2 regions of the Oceanobacillus longus genome follow, and region 1 is predicted to be linked to the other one. Evidence: riboswitches for the same ligand, from Rfam matches in the RefSeq annotation. Region 1 holds a riboswitch; the other holds the start of a gene.
The links. A riboswitch is a leader RNA that binds a small molecule or an ion and turns the genes downstream of it on or off. The one in region 1 is predicted to bind FMN.
Positions count from the first base shown of each region.

Region 2: another riboswitch for FMN. It lies ahead of ribE (riboflavin synthase); the one in region 1 lies ahead of ACFOUV_RS07805 (ECF transporter S component).

Region 1 covers NZ_JBHSAO010000006.1:27,721-43,577, forward strand. The annotation lists gene menD (2-succinyl-5-enolpyruvyl-6-hydroxy-3-cyclohexene-1-carboxylic-acid synthase) at 1-1,074, opposite strand, end outside; gene ACFOUV_RS07790 (isochorismate synthase) at 1,075-2,466, opposite strand; gene ACFOUV_RS07795 (1,4-dihydroxy-2-naphthoate polyprenyltransferase) at 2,661-3,596, shown strand; gene ACFOUV_RS07800 (hypothetical protein) at 3,652-4,005, shown strand; gene ACFOUV_RS07805 (ECF transporter S component) at 4,102-4,686, opposite strand; FMN riboswitch at 4,854-5,001, opposite strand; gene ACFOUV_RS07810 (S8 family serine peptidase) at 5,157-9,434, opposite strand; gene ACFOUV_RS07815 (M20/M25/M40 family metallo-hydrolase) at 10,409-11,467, opposite strand; gene ACFOUV_RS07820 (thioredoxin family protein) at 11,608-12,156, shown strand; gene ACFOUV_RS07825 (potassium channel family protein) at 13,013-14,011, shown strand; gene yugI (S1 domain-containing post-transcriptional regulator GSP13) at 14,116-14,487, shown strand; gene ACFOUV_RS07835 (glucose-6-phosphate isomerase) at 14,678-15,857, shown strand, end outside.
Region 2 covers NZ_JBHSAO010000018.1:256-4,936, forward strand. The annotation lists partial or broken gene ACFOUV_RS18120 (transposase) at 1-10, opposite strand, end outside; gene ACFOUV_RS18125 (DmpA family aminopeptidase) at 197-1,183, opposite strand; gene ACFOUV_RS18130 (peroxiredoxin family protein) at 1,366-1,863, shown strand; FMN riboswitch at 1,978-2,124, shown strand; gene ribE (riboflavin synthase) at 2,317-2,967, shown strand; partial or broken gene ribB (3,4-dihydroxy-2-butanone-4-phosphate synthase) at 2,985-3,587, shown strand; gene ribH (6,7-dimethyl-8-ribityllumazine synthase) at 3,621-4,091, shown strand; gene ACFOUV_RS18150 (ABC-F family ATP-binding cassette domain-containing protein) at 4,418-4,681, shown strand, end outside.

The DNA of each region.
Region 1 (15,857 bases):
ATCAAATGCAGCAGATCCTGCAATCAAATCCTCACAAAGCATAACCGGATCCGCAAAAATGAATTCCGTTATATTTCCAGTCGGTTCGCGGTAACCCGTATAATTTTCCACTAAGTATTGCTTAGAATCTTTGTTTTCTTTCACATAAAAAAGGTATGCCTTTGAAACAGGCATGGCACCAAACCGAATAATATAATCTGGCTTCAATTGTTCACGGATCGATTTATTTCTTAAAAAAGCATCATAGGATTCAATAACCTGATCTTTATGATGGCTGCCTGTACGTACTTGTGATAATGGATCAGCCAAAACAGGAAGACCCCAAATACGCGCAAGTTCAGTTACTGCAGAAGCAAAATCCGGATCCGTTTGCGGTCCACAAACGATAACACCCTTTTGACCATCACCCAATGTTTTAACAAGTTGTTGAACGTGTTGCGCTGCCAATCTTTTTTTTCCATCAAAGACCGGATTAACGGATTGTGTTTGTTGTTGTGTAGCAGGAGATTCCCATAAATTTCTCAAAGAAAAGTCTGGGTTGAGCGGTTCCCGAAATGGAAAGTTTAAATGAAGCGGTCCAGGGTTTCCTTCCTGTGCCATATACACCGCTCTTGCTGCTTTATTTCTTGCATAACCAAGCATTTCAGGCGTACCTTCAGGCAGTGCCATTTCATGAAACCATTTCACATAATCACCATACAATTTAATTTGTTCAATTGCCTGTGGTGCACCAACATCACGTAGCTCATGCGGGCGATCTGCTGTTAAAACTATCAATGGTACTCTACTGTAATGCGCCTCGACAATAGCAGGAAAATAATTAGCTGCAGCTGTTCCGGATGTACAAATAAGTGCAACCGGCCGATTCGTTTGTTTCGCGATTCCCATTGCAAAAAATGCTGCAGATCTTTCATCGATAATGACCCATTCTTTGATGGAAGAATGCTCCGTAAATGTCAATGCAAGCGGCGTAGATCGGGAACCGGGTGAAATTACTACATCCGTCACTCCACTTTTTGTTAACTCATCTACAAAGTTTGCTGTATATCTTGATAATGTTTCTATATGGTTCATCTAATGTTTGCCTCCTAAAACAGATAGCATAGGCACAAGCTTAATTTTTGTTTCTTCATATTCACTGTCTGGATCGGAATCTTTCACTACGCCACACCCTGCAAAAAGGGATGCCTCGTCACCTTGTATGAGAGAAGAGCGTATCGCCACAGCGAACTCACCATTCTGATTACTATCCATCCAGCCAATTGGTGCCCCATACCACCCACGGTCCAAAAGTTCCTCTTCACGAATGAATGCGAGCGATTCCGTACGTGGTGTCCCACCAAGCGCTGGTGTAGGATGCAATTGCTTAATAATATCAAAAATACTGTAGCCATTTCTTAGATTTGCCGTCACAGGTGTGTATAAATGCTGTAAATTACGTAACGGATAGATGACTGGCTCATCCGGAATATTCACTTCTGTACAATAATCCATGATTGCGTGTTTGATCATTTTCACAACGAAATCATGCTCTTGTCGATTCTTCTCGTCATGCAAAAGGTCATCACTAATTTTCCTATCCTCTATTTCTGTTTTCCCACGGGAAGCCGTACCTGCAAGACACGTGGATAAAAGCTTCGTTCCCTCCAGTTTTACAAGTCTTTCCGGAGTAGCTCCAACAAAACAATCTTCATCCATTTCATAGGCGAAGATATAGCTGTTTGGCTGTGTGTTTAAAAGATTCTTTAGTACGGTTGAAATATCTGCTTTCTGGTTGAATTTTAACCGGACTTCCCGGGCCAGTACGATTTTCTCCATATTGCCTTTCCCTATTACTTCCGTAGCTCTACGAACACTGTTTTTCCATTTTTCCGGATCTATCTCTTTCACCTTGGTAATTTTCAATCGATCGGCTACTCGTTTATGATTGAAAATAAGCTTTCTTTCCATCATCTTTAAATCATCTGCCAGCTGCTTGGCATGATCATTCTTTTTCACATAAATATTTATTGTAAAATAATAGCTTTTATCATATTTTGTCAGTAGAAATTCAGGTACTGTAAAGTTACTCGGTTTGAACTTCTTCCATAACTTCGTTGGTTTCTTTTTTGGATCAAAAGACATGCCGCCAAGTACAACGACTCCAGTCCCAGGAACGTCATATGGATTATGAACGAATGCCTTTTCTAATACGGAGTTCCATTGTTTTTCCGTTTCCTCAAATCGTGATTTCTCTGCACTGATTTGGTGCGCGCTTCCAGCGCCTACAAGCAGAAACTGTTGGGATGAGCTTGTCCAAAATGTGCGATTTCCTCCAATTTGCTTAGCTGCATCAAAGAAACAAAGCGGATCCGTTTCTTCTATTTTTTTCGTTATACTTACAAGTCTGGTATCATCTTCTGTCTGAAGTTGTTGTATAGCCTCATTCAGTATCGATACTACTTGTTTTTCCTTTATATCAATCATCTAAATTAACCTCCGTCATGTCCTGAAGTCAGAGACATCCTACCTTATTTTATGCTCTTTTCGTCAGTTTCTCAAGAAAAGCCTTCAATTTCTACAAAAATTGTCAGCAGAACCGTTCGGAATAGATTGACAGGCCTCTTGTATTTCCCTAAAATTATACTGATTGGCAGAGATAAATCAGGGGGAACAAATACATGCAGTCATCAGATAATAATACGATTAAACAGGCTTTAAATGAACGTGGTGGTTTTCACGTTTGGTGGCGTCTATTGCGCCCACATACACTCACAGCATCTTTTGTTCCCGTTTTTGTTGGAACGATGATCGCTTTTAATGAAGGATCCATTGATTGGTTATTATTCCTCGCTATGTTAGTTGCATCCATACTTATACAGGCAGCAACGAATATGTTCAATGAATACTACGACTTTGTACGAGGTTTAGATACTGATGAGTCTGTCGGTATTGGCGGTTCTATTGTTCGGGACGGTATTGCACCGAAAAGAATCCGGAATTTGGCATTTGGTTTCTATGGCATTTCCATTCTTCTCGGCATCTATATTTGTATGACTTCCAGTTGGTGGATTGCAGTTATTGGTTTAGTTTGTATGGCTTTCGGTTATTTATATACTGGAGGGCCGCTTCCTATATCCTATACCCCATTTGGAGAATTATTTTCAGGCGTATTAATGGGAACAGTAATTATTGGCATCACTTACTTTATACAAACCGGTACTGTTACAGCTGAAATGGTTTGGATTTCTATTCCAATTTCAATATTCATCGGAAGTATCAATTTGTCCAATAATATTCGTGACCGTGATGGAGATAAAATAGGCGGCAGGAAAACAATCGCTGTGTTAATTGGCAGAGAAAGATCCGTCACCTTGCTCGCTTTTTTAATGATTATAGCCTATGTAATCACTGGAATCTTGATTATTATCGGGAATTTGCCTCTTTGGTCACTGATCACATTTTTTAGTGCTGTGAAGGCCCGTGAAGTTATTAAGAAGTTCCGAGGTAAAACAGAAGCAATTGAAATGATGCCTGCCATGGCAGCGACCGCAAAAACAAATACGATTTATGGTTTCCTTTTGGGTATTTCACTCCTTCTGGCAGCGTTTATTTAATTCTACGTGCCAGAGATGAAATAAGCGCCTCCGTAACGAAAGGAAGGATGGAATTATGAATCAACTTAGTAATGAGAAGCTTGCATATTTCAAAGAAAAACTCTTACAAATGAAAAACGAGACGGAGCAGGAAATCCATTCCAATAGCAATCAAAGTCCAAATGAATCAATCCAAGAACTTGCTGATTACGATAACCACCCAGCTGATATGGGTACTGAACAGTTCGAACAGCAACGTGACGCGGGATTGGACCTTATGCGGCAGGATCGTTTAAAAGAAATTGAAGATGCACTTGATCGGATAGAAAATGGCTCCTATGGTCTTAGTGAAAAATCAGGCAAACCAATTCCAGAAGAAAGACTGGAAGTAATGCCGATTGCCAGAAATTTAGTTGAAGAAGAGAACTAGTTTGAAATCACCCTTTTGAACATGGGGTGATTTCTTTTTGTGAAAAAAAAAGCCAACCTCATCTGAGATTAGCTTTCTGATGTTAACTTTTGTCGTTTATATAAATCTTGCTTGTTGGCTTTCTATCCAGCTGCGCATTTTTATGAATATTGGTACAAATAGTAACGCAACAACAATTCCTTTAATTATATTAAATGGAAGTACACCTACCAATACGGATGTCCAGATTACTTGATCAGTCATTTCCCAGCCCATAAACCAACTATACGCTGGGAGGATAAAGAAGTAATTAAGCACACTCATACCTACTGCCATGATGACTGTTCCAGCCACTAATCCGGAAACAATGCTTTTAACACCATTAAACTTATGATAAAGCAACGAAACAGGAACAACAAACATGACCCCGGCAAGGAAATTAGCTGAAACTCCGATTGGATCACCTGCTCCCGATACTGCTAAATAAAGGATATTTTTCACCGCTACCACGATAACACCTGCAATCGGGGAGAAAATGAGTGATGCCATTAATGCTGGCACATCACTGAAATCTATTTTTAAATACGGTGGTAAAAATGGTAGTGGGAAGTTAATAAAAAATAAGACTAGTGAGATCGTTCCCAACAATGCTAAAATAATAAGTTTTAATAAATTTGATGATTGCTTTTTTGTATTTTGCATCATCCTATTCCTCCTTCATCTTATCGATTCCGCTCTCGTGATGAAGGATTGCTACCCTGAACTTTACCGAATAATCACAAAAACCCTAAAGCAAATAAGGGCTTTAGGGCTTTAGGGTTTTAAATTCATCGGTAAATAATGGTGTAAGGATACACCAAAATCAGGCTCGACATCTTCTCCCATCCAGACTGTAACTGTCGGTCCTGGAATTGCACCAGGTCAACCATATAGCAAAGCTGCCATACCGTTCGCGGACTTTAAGTAATTATACTTATCACCGCCGGTCGGGAATTTCACCCTGCCCCGAAGATTGGAATCGATTATTTAATTGTTTAACTATATTATACTAGATCTTCACTAGTTTGCAAGAAAAATAATTAGAAATCTCAGCCAAAAGTAAAACAAACGAAGAGAGTGTGGAAAAAAACTCTCCCACACTCTCTTCGTTTGCCTACTACTAATTCTTACTTTTAACCTTTTCCGTTACCTTTGCCTTTTCCTTTACCTTTTCCATTGCCATTACCTTCATCTTCTTCATCGCCGATATATAGCTTTCCTTCCGCTTGATCGCGTGTTTCATTACCAAATTCATCTACTGCTTTTACTTCTACAACTGCACCTTCTGCAGTTACATTACTTGGTACTGTCCAATAACCTACATAGGTTCCATCAGATGTTTCCATCATTGGAAGTTCTGTAGCATTGGCAACTCCAAGATTTGTGAGTGGCATATGGATCATAAATGAAGCATCTAACCCTGGCTCGCTTTCAAACTCAATCATGACACTTTCACCAGCTTTAAGATTGACATCTTCTGTAGGTGTTAAGTTTGAGATCTCAGGAGCAGTGAAATCTGCTCCGATGACTATCGATTCAGTTGCTGTATTTCCAGCTAAATCTGCTGCAACAACTTCAATTGAATTTTCGCCTTCATCAAGCAAGATACGTTTAGAGTAGCTTCCATCTTCAATAGCAGCTGCTTGACCATTCACTTCTACAAAGTCAAGATTTGCATCAGCTACAGTACCTTCAACTGTTACTGTTTCACGAGTAGTTTGATCTCCATCTGCAGGAGAATCAATTGTTAGGTCTGGTGCTTCTGTATCCAGAGTAACTGTCACTGTTTCAGATTCACCAACTACTACACCGTTTAATAACGTTAATGCCTGGAATTCATTATCTCCTTCTGTCAGTTCAGTTGGGAACTCAAAAGACCCATCGTAGCCAACTTCAACAGATTCAATTTCTTCTCCATTATTCAATAACTGAACAGTTGTTGTTGCAGAAGCAGTTCCTGCTACTGTCAACTCCGTTTCATTCGTAATGAAGTCTTCTGCAGGTGTAGTAATTACAGGATCATCTACTCCATACGCTAAACGAGCACGGATCATATAGTTACCTTCCGCTGCTGGAGATGGTCCCCATGCACCACCAACATATTGATAGCTACGTTCTGCATTTGGTCCATTTTCATCTGTTGCAAGTCCTGGTACATTTGGATTTGCTCCCGTTTGAATGTATACCATATAGAAGTCACCATCAACTTGAATAGAATGTTCGGTTAGGTCAACAACAGTCCACTCATCTAGGCTTCTGATTGCCTCTGCATCAACCGGTCCAGCTAATTTTTCTCCTGGTGTTCCATCCGGACCTGTAGCATCCCAAACTTCTACAGCAAATTCAGTTCCACCTGGTGTTGGCCAGTCGGTACCATGGAATTGGAAAACACCATCCGTTACGATAGCAGATTCCTGTCCTTCAGGTAGGGACATTTTTACTGCCCATCCATTTCCAGCGTCATAGAATGCACGTGCATTCTCTGCACTTCCATCATCATAACCAATTTCTCCGCCAGGAACCGTGTAGAATGGTTCCAGTACCACATTTACTTCAGCGTCTGAACCATCAAGATCCACTTCAACCTCAGTTCCATGATATCCAGCTGCAAGAATTTTCAATGTGTACGTACCCTCGTATGCAGTCAATGCGAAACTACCACTAGTATCTGTTTCGATAGGTTCAATAGTTGCATCTTCTACAAGAAGCACTGTTGCACCTTCGATTCCTTCTCCGGTGTCTTCATCAGTAACCGTACCACTAACCGTGTATTGATCAATTTCTTCCAATATAAAATCGGCTACCGCAGTTCCGTCTGCTTCGATTGATACGGATTGTTCTTCCGATTCAAAACCGTAAGATTCTGCTACAACTGTAAACTCACCTGCTGCATGCAGTAAGGAATAACTTCCATCTTGTGGGTTCGTGTTTACCGAACGCCCACTTTCAAGCACGCTTACTTGTGCACCTAATGGTAGTAGTGTTGGATGAATTCCTTCATCACTCAATGAAACAGATTCATTCCTTGTCATGACAGGCTGCATTTTATCTGGATTAACTTTTTCCTTTTTAGCTTCTTCACTTGGACCGATTACGCCGAGTGAAATTGGCTCTTCAGCTTCTACTATTCCCAATGATGTATCTGATAATGCTACATCATCAATATACCAGCCATCTCTTAAAACACTACCATCTGTATCAAGGTTGAAACCAATGTAGACACGTTCTCCGCTATATTCGGAAAGGTCAATTTCAACTTGTTCCCATCCATCAGATGTGTTCGTCAGTCTTAATAGTTGTGTCCAGTTTTCCTGATCTGTTGAAATGAACACATGACCATAATCCCAGTTATTTTCAATGTTATACCATTGTTCAAACTGCAGGAAGGATTCTCCTTCAGGCAAATCGATTGGAGGCATAACTAGTGTTGAATTCTCATTATTGCTATACGTTCCTTCTGTATTTGTCGCATAGACATTTTCACCTGAAACAGCTTCTCCTGGTCCAGAAGTTGGGATACCACGATTCCAGCTATTGTTTTCACCGAATAGTGTCCAGCCTGCAGGAGCCGTTTCAAAGTCTGCAGAATAGCCTACCGTGATACCAGGATGAACTGCAACCGTATATTCATCACTGATTACTTCATTTCCGCCAAAGTCATTAATAACGATTTGATAGGTAAAAGAATCACCAGTTATATCTTCCCCAGGAATGGTTGCAACATATTCGCCGGATTTAAAATCTCCTGTTACTCGAGATGCTTCAATAGATTGTCCATCACCATAGATAACCTCTACAGAATTAACACTAATATCATCTGTAGCCTGAATGCTTAAATCAAGATCCATGCCTTCATATGTTTCTATTGGTGCCTCATGCTCAAAAGTAGGAGCTTCCGTGTCTTCCCCTTCTTTTGTTACTTGTCCTTCTAATGTTCCAAGACCAGTTACTAGAGATGAAACAGCGTCATATGCATTAACAAGACCATATCCATACCCCATGTTTGGAGCCTCAGGATAAGTGCCATCTGTTAATGGTGTCGCTGTACTCATAACTATTTCTTCCAATTCATCAACCGTTAAACTAGCATTCGCTTGAATCATAAGTGCTACTGCACCAGAGACTGCAGGTCCCGCCATTGATGTACCATTCCATCCACCTTCATAGCCACCACCTGGTACCGTTGAACGAATGTTCACACCAGGAGCTGATATATCCGGTTTAATATCATCTTCATATGGTGAAGGTCCTTCCAATGAAAAGCTAGCTAAATTGTCATTAATATCTGTAGCACCAGTTGCGAATGATTCTGGATAGTTTGCTGGAGTTGCAATTGATCCAGGACCACCTGGGTTAGAGAACGTAGTATTACCTGCAGAGAATTCAGGGAAAATTTCCGCCGCTCTCCAAGAAATAACTACATCACGGTACCATTCATCAAGACCTGGTCCACCACCCCATGAATTATTGACAACATCCGGAGCCATAGAAGCGTCCCCACCAGGTGCTAAGATCCACTCAGCAGATGCTAATAAATCTACATCTGTTCCTCCAGCTGCAGTGAAAGCTCTAGCTGAAATAAACTTAGCTCCAGGTGCTACACCGACCTGATTCGAACCATCTGGCTCACTACCTACCATTGTACCAGTTACGTGTGTACCATGCCCCTGGTCATCATAAGGAACATCCTGACCTGTTGTTGCATCAAACCAGCTGTACGTATGATCTACCTCGCCAGTTGCAGCATCATAGCCACGATATTTATCGGCTAATCCTGGATGATCATGCTGAACACCAGTATCGATACTTGCTACAACAACACCTGAACCATCAAATCCCATATCCCAAACACCAGGAGCGCCAACACGTTCTACATTCCACTCTACGTTTGCAATATCAGAATTTGGTGTTTCTGCATCTTTGGAAACTGTTGTATACAGTTCACGTGTTTCATTGGGTAAGATTTTTTCAACTTCAGAAAATGTAGCGATTTTTTCCGCTACTTCTTTTGTTGCTGTTACTGCCAAACCATTGACAATGTGATAAGATTTGAGATTTTCAGCATTTCCATTTTCTATTTCCTTTTCCAAGAATTCCTTTACATTATGTTGGGACGTTAAGGACGTTGCTTTCAATTCAGCAATTACTGCAGAGCGCTGAATATGTTCTGCTTTTTGTGCTGAAAGACTTTCCTTTGCCGCACTTTCCCTAGCTTCACTAGCCACCTTCTCTACTTCTGCTGTTTCTTTAAATTTAACAAGAAAGGTAACTTTTTCATCATCATTAAATTGCTTCATCAGCCGGTCATTTACTTTAACTTCTGCTACCTTATTGGAATCATTTAGTGAGTAAGACGATTTGCTATTCGATTCAGCAAGCGCTACACTTGGTGCAATTAAAGAAAATGTCATTAAAAATGATGCTGCGATACTAAAAGCTTTCACTTGACGCCTTTTCTTTAGTCTCAAATCTTTTCCTCCCCTCAATTTTTAAACCAATGCAATACCAGCTGAAAATACGACATTAAAACGCACAAAAAAACACCCTAGCCTCCTTTTCAAATGCGAACACTTATCATGTCGATTTAAAGCCACTGTGGTGTGAGTGCAAATTCTCGTTGATAGTGCCAGTATAGTAGATAAATAGAAAGGTTAGTGTCGAACTACGTCGAATATAATCCGAATTTTTAAAATTGATAGATTAGTATGAATTTTTCGTATTTTATTCAACTAATATCAACCACTAAATAGCATGTAATTACCTGTAAGCAAGGGTTTATAAGGGATTTATTAGTTATCTAGTTAACAATTTATTGATAAAATGATTATATAAACCTACTTATATTTTAAAGAATGATAGTATTTTTCTAGAACTAGGAAAAATAGGACTATGTATAGCGTATAGATTCATTCGTTCTTAATAAGAAATGGTTCAATAGTCGGGATTCGAAATATAGGTAGTACTTTTGTTGCAACGAGTAAAAAAGCGATAGCGTCCACTTTATTGGACACTATCGCCTTTTTGCTTAGACTCTTTTGTAATTTTTGTTTTTAATCCTCGCAATTGAGATAAAATGCGAAGTAGGATATGTCTCTTCAGCGACCGCTCTGGGAAATACACTACGCTTTCCGCGGGCGGCTGGTGAGCCCCTTCATGCTAGCGCATTTCAGTGTCTCACCTATGCCTCTCTTCCCGCAGGAGTCTTCGTATATTTCCCAGAGCTGGTTAGAAGGTTGCTGACAATGACTACACTTGCTAATAGGTAAAAAAGCACCCTACAGCTTCACTAGTCCGGCATCGCTGTGGGCGGTGACTCCTGCGGAAAAAGCACAAATTCTGGAAATAAACCTATTTTATAGATTTTATGATAAAAGCAACAATTTTTTTAATCTTCTAGCGGATTTAGGCTCTCTTCTCCGGTCATGTCGGTAATCATCGTGACGAGTAATTCAATTTCCTCATCAATATCTTTAAAACTTGCTGTTTCCACTGGTGAGTGCATATAACGTAATGGCAAGGATACTAAAGAAACAGGAACTCCCTTGCCAGTTAATCGCATTTTGTCTGCGTCTGTACCGGTCATTCTCGGAGTAAGTTCATATTGTACGTCCATATTCAGCTTTTTCGCAGTACGTTCAAGCAATTTATTAATTTTTATGTTGATTGGTGCACCTTTTGCAAGTACAGGACCACCATCAAGCGTGATATCACCATACTTATTTTTGTTTACACCCGGATAGTCGGTTGCAAATGTCACATCACAGGCTATTGCCATTGTCGGTTCGATACCTGCCGCTGCAAAATACGCGCCCCCCATATTCGTTTCCTCATTAACCGTGCTTGCTGCATAAACGCCAACCTTTACATCTTTTTCAGAAAGACGTTTTAAAACTTCTGCAACAATAAAGGCTCCCGTCCGGTTATCGAGTCCCCTTCCTGCTACATAACGATCTCTTAAAATCTCAGGTTCCGTTTTATAGACACAGAGATCACCGATTTGAACATCTTTCCCTGCCTCATCGTTCGTTTTATAGCCGCAATCAATAAAAAGATCTTCGAGGCCGAAATCATTCTTCAAACCTCCATGGTGCTGTGCATTTACACCTATAACTCCAGTAACTGTTCCGTTATATCCAAGTACAGTTACACGCATTCCAACGGCAGCTTTTGGATTAATTCCACCCATCTTATCAAAATGCAGATAGCCGCTTTCATCAATCCGATTTACTACGAGCGCAATTTCATCACTATGACCTGCAAGTAATAGTTTAAATGGGGCTTCAGGATTTAGTACACCAATTGCATTTCCTGCATTATCGGTGCGAATTTCATGAGCAAAATCCTTTACATAATGAATCCATTTCTTTTGTATATCCATTTCCATACTGGATGGAGATGGGGTTTTTAATAATTCCAATAAAAATTCCTGATTTACTTTTGACATCATTTCTTCCTCCTCGAGTAAAACATTTCATTAATTTCATGATAGCAAAGATTTTACCGAAGAGCACTTTTGTTTACGCCTCATCCAATAATGGGTAAACTTTAATAAAGAGGATTACAATCTGTAAGGAGTGTGAAAAGATGAATTTGAATGAATGGTATGAAAAAGGCTTGAACCCGGATCTTTATATTGAATCAATGGATAAGCACAAGGATGATTTACTGTATATTTATGATCAATTCATTTTGCCTGAGGATGAAGCATTTTTCGAACAAATGCGTGAAAAAAATCTTCGTGCAATTGTCTTGACGGAAGACTGGTGCGGTGATGCTATGCTTAATATCCCCATTCTTTTGAAGCTATCTGAGGCATCAGGTATTCAGGTACGGATGCTTTTACGAGATCAAAACCTAGAGCTGATGGACCAATACTTGACCAATGGCAAATCTCGCTCCATCCCCATATTTATCTTTATGGATGAAGATGGGAATGAAGTTGCCAAATGGGGACCACGCGCAACAAAGATTCAGAAATTTGTTGATGAGTCACTTCGTAAGCTTCCACCAAAAGATGCAGAAGACTTTAAAGAAAAATCGAGTGAAGTATTTCTATTTATGACAAAATCTTACCGGGACCATCCCGAATTTTGGACAGATGTTTATACCAGTTTAAGAGAAACATTGCAATAACATTCCAAAGTAACAGTGATTTTTTGCTGTTACTTTTTTTGTGGGTGAAAAATGCCGTAACTCAACTTTCGCAAGTTCGATCAGTTAACTGGGTTAAACTTAGAATGTTTCTAATATCCCCTTGCTAAACTTGATTAAAACAGGGCTGTTTTCGCACTATTTATAGCCTTTTAACCATCGCAGAGTTGAGATAAAATGCGAACTAGAATAGGGAACTTCGGCGATCGCTCTGGGAAATACACTGCGCTTTTCGCGGGCGGCTGGTGAGCCTCTTCATGCTGAAGCATTTCAGAGTCTCACCTATGCCTTTCCTCCCGCAGAAGTCTCCGTGTATTTCCCAGAGCTAGTATAGTGTCCAATAAAAAATTTAAAAGCACTTTAATGAGTAGTTAATGAATTCGCTCTATTAAGGCAGTTGATTGGAGCGGAGGACAGTTGACTCCTGCGGGAACAAATGTTTTCGATGGGGCGAGTAATCGCAGTCCCAGCACGTGTCCGAAGACTCCGCAGAGTGGTTATCTCGAGGAGGCTGAGGCCGTGCCCGCGGAAAGCAACTGTCCGCAGCGGAAATCAACTAGCAGTTACTTCGGAGTTTATAGAAAATCCGAAGTAAAAAAATGGAAAGAGCCTCTTGAAATCTCGATGTACCCAGACTGCTCAGGGCAAATAGTTCATCCAAAGTCAACTTGAGCAGTGTAGCACAATCCCTCCTAATTCTATCAAGGCTTATTTGTTCATTTCACACTCCGAAAGTTGATTTATAACATAAAACAATAACAAATATATACAACTTGTATAACCTCCTCCTAACTTGGCACATACTATGTAAAAATCCATTTATTTCTAAGGTGATGTCATGTATATTCGATTTCTGAAACAAATTTATTATCGCCTTCCAACTGCACTTAAGCTACTCGTTACAATTTTAGTTCTTATGTCCTTTTTTGGATTTCTCATTCATTTAACAGAACCTGTACAGTTCCCGACCGTCTTTGATGGGGTTTGGTGGGCTTTTATTACTGGATCTACAGTTGGATATGGTGACTATGTACCTTTGACTCCAACTGGCAGGATTATTGCTATATTGCTGATTTTAACAGGGGGTGGGTTTCTTGCTTTTTATATCACTTCTTTATCCACCGCAACTGTGAAGCATGAACAAGATTTAGAAAACGGTAAACTCCCGTTCAAGGGGAGTAATCATTTTATTTTTATCGGTTGGAATGAACGGACGAGGCAATTAATCGATATAGTAGCGGAAAAACATCCAAGTATCCGAATCGTGTTGATTGACAGGACGTTACACCATCTGACATATCAGGAGTTCCCGGTTCATTTTATTAACGGCGATGCAACGGAAGACAGTGTATTAGAAAAAGCAAATGTTGCCTATGCTGATCGCGTGTTAATCAGTGCAGATATAACTAAAAATGAACGTCAGTCAGACCAATTCACCATTTTATCTACGATTGCAGTTAGAGGAAATAATGAAAAGATACCCATTGTAGCTGAAATTTTGTCCAAAATACAGATTGAAAATGCGTTGCGTGCCGGTGCTACAACTATTATACGATCGAATGATTTTATGAGTGGCTTGTTCTTTCATGAACTTTCTCATAGGAAGACCGCTACCCCATTTGAAGATATCATCCAAATTTTACGTCAGCAGCAGTTTTCACATATGAAACTTCCGAAAGAGCTTGAAGGCCAACCTTTTAACCTGGTGTTGAATGAAATGCTCAAAAAGGAAAATCTGGTTTTCGGTTTTATACGGGAAGGTAATTATTATATGCATCCAGAATCAAAGCATATCTTAATGAAGAATGATATTCTTGTTTCACTAACACGTTGGTAATTTAAAACCGATAGTTTCTATTTTTACTTTGCTAGAATCAATAAACTGTGCTATAATAATATATTGTGTATTAGAATCGAATATAGGTATAGGAGTTGTTCAGCATGACTAACAAATTTGAGGCTGGTCAGATAATAGACGGTAAAGTAACAGGAATTCAACCATACGGTGCATTCGTTGCTTTAGACGATGATAATCAAGGATTAGTTCACATCTCAGAAATCACACATGGATATGTTAAAGATATCAATGAGCACCTAACAGTTGGAGACGACGTTAAAGTTAAAGTTATGAACGTTGACGAAGCAAGAAATAAAGTTTCTCTATCCATTCGTGCTACAGAAGAAGCTCCAAAAAAACCAGCAGCAAGAGCAAAGAAACCTCAAGCTACATTCCAACAGGAAAATGATACAGCTGGATTCAACACATTGAAAGATAAACTTCAAGAGTGGATCGATCAATCAGAAAAGAAGTAAGCAACAGGAAAAAGAGGCATACGTGGTGGATATTAACTTACCTACCACGTATGCCTCTTTTTTATTAATTCTTTCTACGTTAATACTATTTTCAGAAAATAATTGAGTATACTCTCTTTGTTCTTGATTTCACATTCCTAATAGCTTAAAGTAAAATAGTATTATTACTGTAGCCACAAGGAGGATAACAATGACACATGTATCATTTACGTACGATAAAGCTCTGAAGTTTTTCGACAAACAGGAAGTGAACAACTTAAGTCCATTTGTTGAAGCAGCTCATCATATGCTTCACGAAAAAACTGGTGCTGGCAATGATTACCTTGGTTGGATTGATCTACCAGAAAACTATGACAAAGAAGAATATGCACGGATTAAAACAAGTGCTGAAAAAATCAGAAATGATTCTGATATTCTGCTAGTAATTGGGATTGGTGGTTCTTATCTTGGAGCACGTGCAGCACTTGAGATGTTGAACCATTCTTTCCAGAACCTGCTTTCCAAAGAAGAGCGCAAGGCACCACAAATTATTTTTGTTGGCCATCATTTAAGTTCTACATATATGAGCGAGCTTTTTGATGTACTAAAAGACAAAGATTTCTCCATTAACGTTATTTCCAAAAGTGGAACAACAACAGAACCTGCAGTTGCCTTCCGTATTTTCAAAAAATATTTGGAAGAAAAATATGGTGCACAAGAAGCAAAAGGCCGTATTTACGCAACAACAGATAAAGCAAAAGGCGCTCTAAAAACATCTGCAGATAATGCTGGCTATGAAACATTTGTCATTCCTGACGATGTTGGGGGACGTTATTCTGTACTTACAGCAGTGGGACTTCTACCGATTGCAGTAAGTGGTATTTCCATTGATGACATGATGCAAGGTGCGAAAGACGCGATGAATGACTTTGCTGAACCTACACTTGAAAAAAATCCGGCATATCAATATGCAGCTGTTAGAAACGTATTGTACAACAAAGGAAAAGTCACTGAACTTCTGATCAATTATGAACCAAGCCTGCAATATTTCTCTGAATGGTGGAAACAGTTATTTGGCGAAAGTGAAGGAAAAGATCAAAAAGCCATCTACCCTTCATCAGCTAATTTTACAACTGATCTTCATTCACTTGGGCAATACATTCAAGAAGGGCGCAGAAATATTTTCGAAACGGTTCTACATGTGAACACTGCTAAAAAGGAAATGACGTTGGAAGCAGAAGAAAATAATTCGGATGGCCTAAACTATCTTGCTGGGAAAACAATCCATGAAATTAACAATAAAGCATTTCAAGGTACGATGCTTGCGCATACAGATGGGGATGTACCGAATCTGATTGTTGAAGTGCCTGCACTTGATGCATATACATTTG
Region 2 (4,681 bases), on a different contig from region 1:
ACGTTGCCATAAACCTAACCCCCATAAATTATTTTTACTCTAACTTATGGGGGTCAGGTCAAAAGCGAAGTATATTTACCAGAGCGGTCGCCGAAGTAACTTATCCTAGTTCGTAGTTAATAGATTTTGTGGACTAACAGCAATCGCTGAGAAAACCCCAAATTATAAAAGGTGGAGAGCATTTGCTTTCCACTTTTTAAAATGGAGCCTTTTCCAGAACTCTTCCTTTCCTGCCTTCCGTAGTTTCCGCATGTTTTAAAGAACTGATAATAGCTTCTTCTGTTGATTCAACAACGGCTTGAAATAATTGGTTCATCATGGGGTGGTCATCACGAATAAAGGATAAAGAATCCAAAATAGAAGTATGTTTATGATCATGCTTATTTGCTGTAGAGAATGCGATGGCGATATCACCACTGCCATGATCTATATTGCTTCCGGTTCGAGCGAGTCCTGCTGCACAACGTGTGGCAAGGCGTTTTAATTGACGGTCATAAAGTGGAGCATCGGTGGCTATGATCATCATAATAGAACCATCAGGAGTGTCTTGATTTTTTTTCTTCCAGTCAGCAAATAACGCATCATCACTTTTACCAAAATTACTTACAACCAGGCAACCGACAGTATAATCGTGCTCATCAGCTGAAACAACGCGTGAAGACGTACCGATACCACCCTTATACCCGAAACATTGCATCCCTTTTCCCGCACCAACAGCACCTTCTTCGACTGGGTGTGTCGTGGCATTATGAATAGCTTCTACCGCATGATCTGGCGTGATTGCTTGAAGTCGAATACTATTCAAAAAGCTGTCGTTACATTCCCCGACTACAATATTAATCGTTCCAGTTGTATCACCGATTTCTTCATTTTGTTCCAACATATATTTTAACGCGCCTTGCTTAACGGCTCCAACACTGAACGTATTCGTTAACATAATAGGAGATTCCAATAGTCCGATTTCCTCAATTTGCACGAGGCCTGCAGTCTTACCAAATCCATTGATAACGGAACTTCCAACAGGCAGTTTTTGCCTGAATATATTCCCGGAATGAGGGAGAATAGCAGTTACACCAGTACATATTGTATTTTCTTCGTCGACTTTTTCAAATAACGTAACATGTCCTACTTTTACATCCAGGACATCGACAATACAATTATTTTTACCTTTTTGTAATTTCATAATAATCTCCTTTAGTGGGAATGAGATTGAAGTGAATAAAAGCTTTATTATTTTCCCCTTTTTATAGTGATTATGCATTATTTAAGTATTATTATAGCAAATCTGTTGGGAAATGATTATATTTTTGAATGTAAATAAGTAACTAAGGAAAACTATCTATAACAATTTAGTGGAGGGTCAAAATGAAGAAAATACTTTTTATAACAATTTTAACTTGCATATTTCTTTGGTCCACAGGCACAATTTTGGCGGATTCAAACGGTACCGAGATTGGAGATCAAGCACCTGATTTTGAATTGATGACAATGACTGGTGAAAAGGTAACGTTATCTGACTACAAAGGGAAACGAATCATGCTAAATTTTTGGGCTACCTGGTGCCCGCCGTGCAGGGAAGAAATGCCTGATATGCAGAAATTTTACAAGGATAAGGATGCGGTTGTATTGGCAATTAACTTGACTGACATGGAAAGGAATAAAGATCAGGTAACACAATTTGCTGATGAACTCGGGTTAACATTTCCCATTTTGATGGACGAAGAAGGAGAGGTTTCCACTTTGTACAGAATAAGTCCAATCCCAACAACATATATGATTGATTCGAAAGGTGTCATTCGTTATAAGGCATATGGTGCATTGGACTATGAACGTATGATTGCGGAATATGAAAAGTTGCAATAATATCTTTTGCATTTTGGGACATACCCTGTTAATTTTTGTAAATAGGTTATAAATAAGAAAAAGTACTGTATCTCCTTCGCCAAAGATGTTATACTATAAAAAAATCAATATGCAGTATTCCTTCGGGGTCGGGTGAAATTCCCAATCGGCGGTAATGAAGCATTGCTTCTAAGTCCGTGACCCGTGCGGTTTTTAAACCAAGCGGTGGATCTGGTGAAACTCCAGAACCGACAGTTAAAGTCTGGATGAGAGAAGGGATTTTAGGCATGCAATTTGATAGTAGCTATCGTATTTTTGCACGATTCTATCGTTGTGCAAGTATTTGGTATCACTATTAATATTCATGCACATTAAAATTCTAACTCGAAGCCTCTGAAGCTATTTTTCAGAGGCTTTTTTAATACGCCGAAGATAAGTTTAATTTGCATTAATAGGTAGGAGAGGAAGATGTAAATGTTCACGGGGATTATTGAGGAAATGGGAACAGTGGAAAAGATGCAAAACGTTTCTGAACAAGCTGTTCAGCTGACAATTGGATCTAAAAAGGTACTCGAAGACGTGAATATTGGAGATAGCATCTCCGTTAACGGAATTTGTCTAACAGTAACGCATTTTTCAAAGAAAAGTTTTCAAGTGGATGCTATGCCTGAAACAATCCAATCAACCTCATTACAATTGTTGAAACCAGGTTCACAAGTGAATTTGGAACGGGCAATGGCTGCTAATGGAAGGTTTGGAGGTCACTTTGTTTCCGGTCATGTAGATGGTACAGGAAGAATTATCGAAAAAAAGAAGCAAGAAAATGCGGTTTATTATGACATTCAAATTCCTGAAGATCTAGCTCCATTTCTAATGCATAAAGGATCCATTACGGTTGACGGAACAAGTCTCACACTTTTTGGCGTTCATAAAAATATATTTACAATCTCACTGATTCCACACACGATGGCAGAAACGGTTCTTGGTGGAAAAGGCAAGGGTGATATCGTCAATATTGAATGTGACATGCTAGCCAAATATGTTCAAAATATGCTAAGGACTCAGCAAACAGATCAAGGCGAAGGTATAAACGAAAATTTTCTTAAAACGAATGGTTTTATGTAAAAGGAGGAGGATTGCAAATGATTCATACAATAGATGAAGCTATAATTGAATTGAAAGCTGGAAAACCAGTTATTGTAGTAGATGATGAAAATAGAGAAAATGAAGGTGATTTCATTGCTCTATCTGAAAAAGCAACACCGGTAGTTATTAATTTTATGATCACACATGGTAAAGGATTAGTCTGCACACCAATTCAAGAAAATCTTGCTAAAAAAATCGGACTTCCGATGATGGTTGCTAACAGCACAGACCCACTTGGAACAGCTTTTACAGTATCGATTGATCACATAGATACGACTACTGGAATCAGTGCAGTGGAAAGGTCAAACACCATACAAGCTTTGACAAGTCCGGAGGCAGGCATAGCCGATTTCAAACGTCCTGGACACGTATTTCCGCTTATTGCAAAAAATGGTGGAGTACTGACTCGCTCAGGGCATACAGAAGCGGCTGTAGATTTAGCAATCTTAAGTGATGCTTTCCCATCAGGTGTCATTTGTGAAATCATTAAGGAAGACGGTGAGATGGCGAGATTACCGGACTTAGAAGTAATGGCAGAAAAATTTGATCTTAAATTAATTACAATTGAAGATTTGGTTGCCTATCGGAAAAAGCAAGAATTAATTCATAATTAGAATAGGGAGATGGAATAAATGGGGAACACATATGTAGGAAATGTCGTAGGTACAGATTTAAAAATTGGAATTGTAGTGGCAAGGTTTAACGAATTTATTACAGGTAAATTACTGGATGGGGCATTGGATACATTAAAAAGACACGGTGTTGCAGAAGAAAATATTGATACAGCCTGGGTGCCGGGAGCATTTGAACTTCCGTTAATTGCACATAAAATGGCTAATAACAGTAAGTATGATGCTGTTATTACATTAGGAACGGTAATACGTGGCTCAACACCCCATTTCGACTATGTTTGTAATGAAGCAGCAAAGGGAGTTTCCAATGCATCGATGCAAACTGGTAAGCCTGTCATCTTTGGTCTTTTAACTACGGAAACCATTGAACAAGCAATCGAACGTGCTGGAACAAAAGCAGGCAATAAAGGAGCAGACGCAGCAGTAACTGCAATTGAAATGGCAAACATGATAAAAATGATAGAGAATTAATTCCATATAAAGTCGGGAAGTATATAGTTCTTCTCGGCTTTTTGTATGGAAAATTACTGGAGAGTAAGATAAACTACTAGTTAGGGAATTTTTACGACCGGAGGAGATTACAATCAAACTTTTAGTTGCACAACTTGTTATTGTGGCGTTGGTGTGGGCGGGGATGGCTTCCTTTTTTACAGATATGAATGATATAAGCAAGATCATATTCTATATCGTTACATCATGGCTGTTGTTTTTAATTGTTATCATTGTGAAAGCACTGATAAAGAATCGATCGAGTAAAAAGAACGAATAGCTAATAAAAGCGTGAGGAAGGTTTAACTATGCTTACAATTGAAAATTTACATAAATCTTATGGTGAAAAAATACTTTTTAATAATGTAACCTGTACAATTGCAACACATGAAAGAATTGGATTGATCGGTGTCAACGGTACTGGGAAATCAAGTTTTTTAAAAGTAATTGCAGGATTGGAATCACCAGAAAAAGGCATGATTAAGCATTCGAAAGATTATCATATCGAATATCTTGCACAAGACCCTGTTTTAGATCCGGATTTAACGGTTATCGAACAAATTTATTATGGA